DNA from 2 places in the Mesorhizobium sp. M0052 genome. Region 1 is predicted to be linked to the other one. Evidence: predicted binding sites of a transcription regulator. Region 1 holds the regulator's gene; the other holds the start of a gene.
The links. Region 1 encodes LexA, which represses DNA repair genes until DNA is damaged. Its sites were predicted from a motif close to TGTTCNNNNTGTGTTCNG; they were not measured.
Positions count from the first base shown of each region.

Region 2: parE (DNA topoisomerase IV subunit B) is a predicted target of LexA. The motif match lies at 1,149-1,166, and genes of this name have one in related genera.

Region 1 covers NZ_JAMYUS010000027.1:16,909-20,324, forward strand. Annotated here, with positions in the region: gene NKJ77_RS27830 (ComEC/Rec2 family competence protein) at 1-1,109, shown strand, start outside; gene lexA (transcriptional repressor LexA) at 1,103-1,885, opposite strand; gene NKJ77_RS27840 (GntR family transcriptional regulator) at 2,091-2,855, opposite strand; gene kynU (kynureninase) at 3,023-3,416, shown strand, end outside.
Region 2 covers NZ_JAMYUS010000012.1:42,847-46,262, forward strand. Annotated here, with positions in the region: gene parE (DNA topoisomerase IV subunit B) at 1-1,079, opposite strand, end outside; gene cpaB (Flp pilus assembly protein CpaB) at 1,336-2,241, shown strand; gene NKJ77_RS17535 (type II and III secretion system protein family protein) at 2,320-3,416, shown strand, end outside.

The DNA of each region.
Region 1 (3,416 bases):
TTGCCGCCACCGCCGCCCTTGTCGGCGCCTATGCCGGCTGGGCCGATTACCGCGCCGACAAGGTGAGAACGCCGCCGGCAAAGCGCTCCTTCGTCGGCTTCCTGTCGCGAAAGTTCGCGCTGGCCATGGGCGGCCTCGCCATGACCTCGATCATCGCCGGCAGTGCAACCTTGCTGTTCGCCATCTGGCATTTTCAGCGTGTGTCGCCGCTCAGCCTGATCGCCAATCTGGCCGTGATGCCGATTGTTTCGTTGATCGTCATGCCCTTTGCCGTGCTCAGCGCACTGGCGATGCCGTTCGGCGCCGACGGGCCGTTCCTCTATGTGATGGGCAAAGGTCTGATGGCGATGATCGCTATATCGGCCTGGATTTCCGAGCGCTCGCCGGTCGACGCCGTCGGGCTGATCTCCATCCGCTCGGTGCTGTTGGTGGCGGTCGCCCTCGTCATCGCCACCATGGCCACCACCTGGCTCAGGTTGGCGGCCGTGCCTTTCGCGCTGGCCGGCCTATTGACGGTGCCGCAGGTGCTTACGCCCGACGTGCTCATATCCGAGGATGCGCATCTGGTGGCCATGCCGATCGGTGGCGGCGAACTCGCCCTCAACCGCGAACGCTCCAACGAATTCACCACGGACAATTGGAAACGGGCGCTGCGGGCCGAAACCATTATCCCACCTGAGATTTTCGAGTCAACAGATACGCGGTTCGATCTCGATCCGCTCGATCTGCCGCCCGGCTCGCCCTTCTATTGCATGGGCGATCTCTGTATCGCCCGGCACCCTTCCGGAGCCATTGTAGCGCTTGCGAAAGACCGCAAGACGGCGCGGCCGGCCTGTGCCTTCGCGAGCCTGATCGTCATCGATGACGCCACCGCCTACAATCCGTGCCGCGACCCGCTGGTGCTGGTCGTGACGAAGAAACAGCTGGCCCGCGACGGCAGCGCCGCCGTCTTCTTCGATCCGCAATCGGCAGCTGCAGCGCCAACCATCCGCTTCGCCGTCGACAAGCCGTATCGCCCCTGGCACGAGCAACGCCGCTTCTCCCGCGAAGCGCGCGGCCTGCCGCCTTACAACCAGCGTGAAAAGTACAAACCCAAGCCGGCTCAGTAGCGCCGGATCAATCCGACAAGCTTGCCCTGCACCTTCACCCTGTCCGGTCCAAAAATGCGGGTCTCGTAGGCCGGGTTGGCGGCTTCCAGGGCGATCGAGGCGCCCTTGCGGCGGAAGCGTTTCAGGGTCGCTTCCTCATCGTCGACCAACGCCACCACGATCTCGCCGGGGCTGGCTGTGTCGGCATTGCGGATGATGACCGTGTCGCCATCGAAAATGCCGGCCTCGATCATCGAATCGCCCTTGACCTCGAGCGCGTAGTGTTCGCCGCCCATGATCATATCCGGCGGCACCGAGATCGAATGGGTCTGATGCTGGATGGCGTCGATCGGCACGCCGGCGGCGATGCGTCCCATAACCGGGATTGAAATCGCGGAAACGGCATCGTCATTGCCGGCCGACATCGAACGCGACGGCGAGCCCGGCTTGATCTGGCGGCCGAGACCGCCTTGGCCCAACGCGCCTTGTCCTTGGCCGCCTTGCCCTTGGCCGGTTTGACCAAGACTGCCCTGAATGACGCTCGGCGAAAACTTCCTCGCCGCATTGAGGCCTGGTGCGATCGAGTCGGGCAGCCGCAGCACTTCCAGCGCGCGCGCCCGGTTCGGCAGCCGGCGAATGAAACCGCGCTCCTCAAGCGCCGTGATCAGGCGGTGGATGCCGGACTTGGAGGCGAGGTCGAGCGCTTCCTTCATCTCGTCGAAGGACGGCGGGATTCCGCTCTCCTTCAGGCGTTCATGGATGAACATCAGAAGCTCATGTTGTTTGCGCGTCAGCATCGCGGCCCCCAAGGGTTCTGAAACCAGAATCAGAAAAAACAAACCCAGAACAAACACTATCTGTTCCAGTTGTGTTCCGCAACCTTTTAAAGTTTAACGAATGTGTTGACGTTTTGTTCAGCGTAACGTTCGGCGCTGCGAGCGCCGCTCGTAGTCGTTGGCCGGCAACGGGGTGAAACGAAGACAAAGTGCCCTGCGTCGTCGGCTACGATCGCCGCTTCCTTTTCGGACGGGGCTGCGCAGCATCCGCGCCGGGTTCACTCTGGGCATAGACCTGCAGCGTGTAGCCGATGTGAGCGGTCATCAGAGTTTTCGCACGTTCGACGTCGCGATCGAGGGCCGCTTCCATCAGGGCGGTATGGTGTTCGATCGCCACGGCGTCGCGCAGGGCCGCCACGGCCTTCCGGTGGCCATCCGTGCGGCCGGCGGCGGCGCGCAGCGTCGGGGCCAGACCCAGAAAGCGGTGATGGCGATGCAATTGGTCGGAAATCGTCGTATTGAAGCGCAGCAGCCAGCTGGATGTCGCGGCACTGAGCAGCGCCGCATGGAAGGCATCGTGTTTTTCGTACCACGCGTCGACCGCATCATCCGATGGATCGTCGAGAACAGACCCGCACCGTGAGAGACGATAGTGGGCGGCAACGACCGCGTCTTCCCACTCACGGTCGCCCTCCTCGATCGATTCCACCAGCAGGGGCAGTTCGACCACCAGCCGCGCACGCGCCAAATCCTCGAGCTCCGCCCGAGAGACGGGAGCGACCGCAAACCCGCGGTTGCTGATGGCGGTCACAAGCCGTTCCGCCTCCAGCCGCGACAGCGCCTCGCGCAACGGCGTCCAGCCGATGCCGTAGGTGTTGCGCAGCGTGCTCAGCTTCAACGGCGCGGCAGGCGCCAGCCGGGTCGCAAGAATATCGCGCCTGAGCAGGCGATAGGCCGCTTCCGTCTTCGAGGTCTGCTCGTCATCCAGCATCGTGATCCATCAGACATAAACGCTCGGCGGATCATTATATATCAAAGCCTTTCAATGGGTGAATTATATATAATGTTTGACAGTTCAAGGGCGACCACTCAAGATCGCCGGCATGTTTGGGCGGCAGGCTCCGCCGCGCGCGTTTGTCCATGGAGGGGCGCCGGATCATGAGCACGACACCCGATCTCGCTACAATCGAAGCAATGGATGCCGCCGATCCGCTGCGCTCCATGCGCGAACGCTTTGTCTTGCCGCAAGGTGTGATTTATCTCGACGGCAATTCCCTGGGCGCCGCGTCAGCGGTCGTCTTCAGCGAACTGCAGCAGGCCGCCACGCAGGAATGGGCGCACGACCTCATTCGCGCCTGGAACACCGCCGGCTGGTTCAACATGCCGGTGGAACTCGGAGATCAGCTCGGGCGACTGATCGGCGCGGCTGATGGGCAGACGGTGGTCTGCGACACAACCTCGATCAACATCTACAAGCTGCTGCACGCAGCGCTCGGCATGCGGCCGGATCGGTCGGTCATCGTTGCCGAGGGCGACAGTTTCCCGACCGACC
Region 2 (3,416 bases), on a different contig from region 1:
TCGGAGGTGACGATCGAGGCGCGCTTGTTGCCGACCAGGTCGGCATAGGCCCGAAGCCCGCGCGTCAGCACATTGCGAAAGCCGGCCTCATGCGTGCCGCCTTCGCCGGTCGGGATTGTGTTGCAGTAGGAGTTGACGAAGCCGTCACCGCCGAACCAGGTCACCGCCCATTCCAGCGAACCGTGGCCGCCCTGCTTCTCGCTCTTGCCGGCGAAGATTTCGCGGGTCACCTGGAAATCATCGCCGAGCGATGCCTTGAGATAGTCCTTCAAGCCGCCGGGGAAATGGAACTCCGCCTTGGCCGGCGTCTGGTCCTTTTCCTTGATCAGCGATGGGTCGCAGCTCCAGCGGATCTCGACGCCGCCGAACAGATAGGCTTTCGAGCGGGTCATGCGATAGAGCCGCGCCGGCTCGAAGGCGGCGCCCTTGCCGAAAATCTGCTCGTCGGGATGGAAGCGGATTTTGGTGCCGCGCCGGTTGTGCACTTCGCCGAGCTGCTCCAGCCCGCTCACCGGAACGCCGCGCGAGAACCTTTGGCGGTAAAGCTGGCGACCGCGCGCGACCTCGACTTCGAGATGGTCCGACAGCGCATTGACGACCGAGACGCCGACACCGTGCAGACCGCCGGAGGTCTCATAGACCTTGCTATCGAACTTGCCGCCCGAATGCAGCGTCGTCATGATGACTTCGAGCGCCGGTTTCTTGAATTTCGGATGCGGATCGACCGGAATGCCGCGGCCATTGTCGGTGACGGTCAGAAATCCGTCGGCCGACAGCTCGACATCGATGAAGGTGGCATGGCCGGCGACCGCCTCGTCCATCGAATTATCGATGACCTCGGCAAACAGATGGTGCATCGCCTTGTCGTCGGTGCCGCCAATATACATGCCGGGACGGCGCCGCACCGGCTCCAGCCCCTCCAGCACCTCGATGTCGGCGGCGCTATAGCCCTCGCTGCCGTCCTTGGTCGCGGCAGGACGCTTCGTGGCCTGCACCAGCGGGTCGGCCGGGCGCGAAGGTGTCCGAGCCGGTTGGGGCTGCTTTTCCAGATTGCCGAAAAGATCGTTGTTGTCGTCCATGCCTACCATAGAATCCGTGCCGCGAATCACCCGTCGATACTGCCACGCTTTTCGGCGCCAAGCGACGGAAGTTCCTGTTACGTTCGGGGATTAAACCCTTCTTATCCTAAAACCTTTCGATAACCAAGCCGGCGGAAATAGGTCCGTGCGGAGCGGGCGCGATTCCTGAATCTTTAACAAAGCGGCCTAGCGTCGCCTCAACAAAACAAAAGACCACGAATGTCAGGGGTTGGTTGTGAGGGGCAAGGCCATAACGATGATTGGCATCGCTGCCGTCTTCGGCGCGATTTCAATCTTTGCCGCGGATTTCTGGGTGAAAAGCCAGGCCAAGGCCGATGCCGAAGAGAAAACGGCGTCGATCCCGGCGCCCGCCGTCCCCAAGGTCGTCTTCAAGACCATCGTGGTGGCCAACGCGCCGCTGCGTTACGGCATGGAGCTTGACCGGGCGCAGCTCAGCGAAATCCCATGGTCCGAGGATTCGGTGCCGCAGGGCGCATTCACCACAGTCAATGCATTGCTCGCCGAAGGCAGCCGCGTGGTATTGTCGCCGATCGAGATCAACGAGCCGGTGCTGATCAGCAAATTGTCGGGGCCGAACGGCCGCGCGACGCTATCCAACATGATGACGCCCGGCATGCGGGCGGTGACAATCCGCACCGACGAGATCGCCGGTGTCGGCGGCTTCGTCATGCCGGGCGACCGGGTCGACGTGGTGCTGACACGCGATGCGGGCGAAATCCAGGAAGTGGCCAAGAACGCGCAGGGCGCTGCCGGATCGACCGTTACCTCCGAGATCGTCGTCTCCGACGCCAAGGTGCTGACCGTGGGGCAGGGCGCCGACGAGCGCCAGACCACACCGCAGATCGCCAATTCCGTCACCATCGAGGTGACGACCGAAGGCGCGCAGAAAGTGGCGCTTGCCCGCACCGTCGGCACCTTGTCGCTGTCGCTCCGCTCGGCCGCAGACGGAGGGGCCGCCAAGGACGGCGTCACCACCATCTCGTCCTTCGGCGGATCGGTCGCCTCCGGCGTCCAGGCCGCTGCCGGCGCGCTGTTCACTGCCGCGACCAAGGAGCCTGAGAAGCCGAAATTCAAGACGATCATCGTGACGCGCGGCACGCAGGTCGAAGAATACCAGGTTCCTGCGCGGGACCAGCAATAACTGCCGGTGGGGACCGGGCGAGGGACGGGACAGATGTCGGGACTTCATGCATTTCAGATGGCGAAAGGACTGCGCCCAATGCGGGCGCTCGCGATAGCGGCTTGCCTCGCCGCGGCCGCAATGCTCGGCCTCAGCGCGCCAGCCAAGGCCGACAACGATATCGTCCATGTCTCGTCGACAACGAATGCGTCGATCAAGGTGGCCAAGGGCAAGCCGAAGACGGTCATGACCAATGCCGCCTTCTATCAGATCGTCATCGGCGATCCGGAGATCGCCAACGTCAATCCGCTGACCGACAAATCCTTCTATGTGCTGGGCAACAATCTCGGCACCACCGGCATCGCGCTGTTCGACGAGAACAAGCAGTTGGTCGGCACCGTCGACATCGAGGTGACGCTGGACACCGACCAGCTGGCCAGCACCATTCGCGCCAGCGTGCCGGACGCCAAGATCAAGGTCGGCTCGGCCAATGGCCGCGTCGTGCTGTCGGGCGAGGCCGATGACGCGGTCGCCGCCGAGAAGGCAAGCAAGATCGCCAGCCGCTTCTCCGGCAATGAAGAAGTGATCAATTCGGTCAACATCTCGTCCTCGCAGCAGGTTCAGCTCAACGTCCGCTTCGTCGAGATCAATCGCCAGGCCGGACAGGATCTCGGCGCCAAATACAGCGCCAATTTCGCTTACGGCATTGGCGGGCGCGACGTCACCCTCGAGCCGGGCTCGGTGCCGGGAGCCGGCAATGGCGAGATCATCGGCCGGCTGCTGTCCAACGGCCTGTCGATCGACGTCGCCATCAAGGCGCTGGAGGAACGTGGTCTCGCCAGGCGGCTGGCCGAGCCGAACCTGATCGCCCGCTCGGGCCAGACGGCAAGCTTCCTCGCCGGCGGCGAGTTCCCGATCCCGGTCTCCGAGGACAATGGCAAGATTTCCGTCAGCTACAAGAAATACGGCGTCAGCCTCGACTTCACGCCGACGGTTCTCAAGGACGGGCTGGTGAGCCTCGACATCGCGCCGGAAGTGTCCTCGATCGACGCTTCGGCCTCCTACAATATCGGCAATATCTCGGTCCCGGGCTTTATCGTGCGCCGCGCCAAAACATCCGTCGACCTGAAGAATGGCCAGAGCTTCATGATCGCCGGCCTGCTGCAGTCACAGAACGACATTACCACATCGCGTCT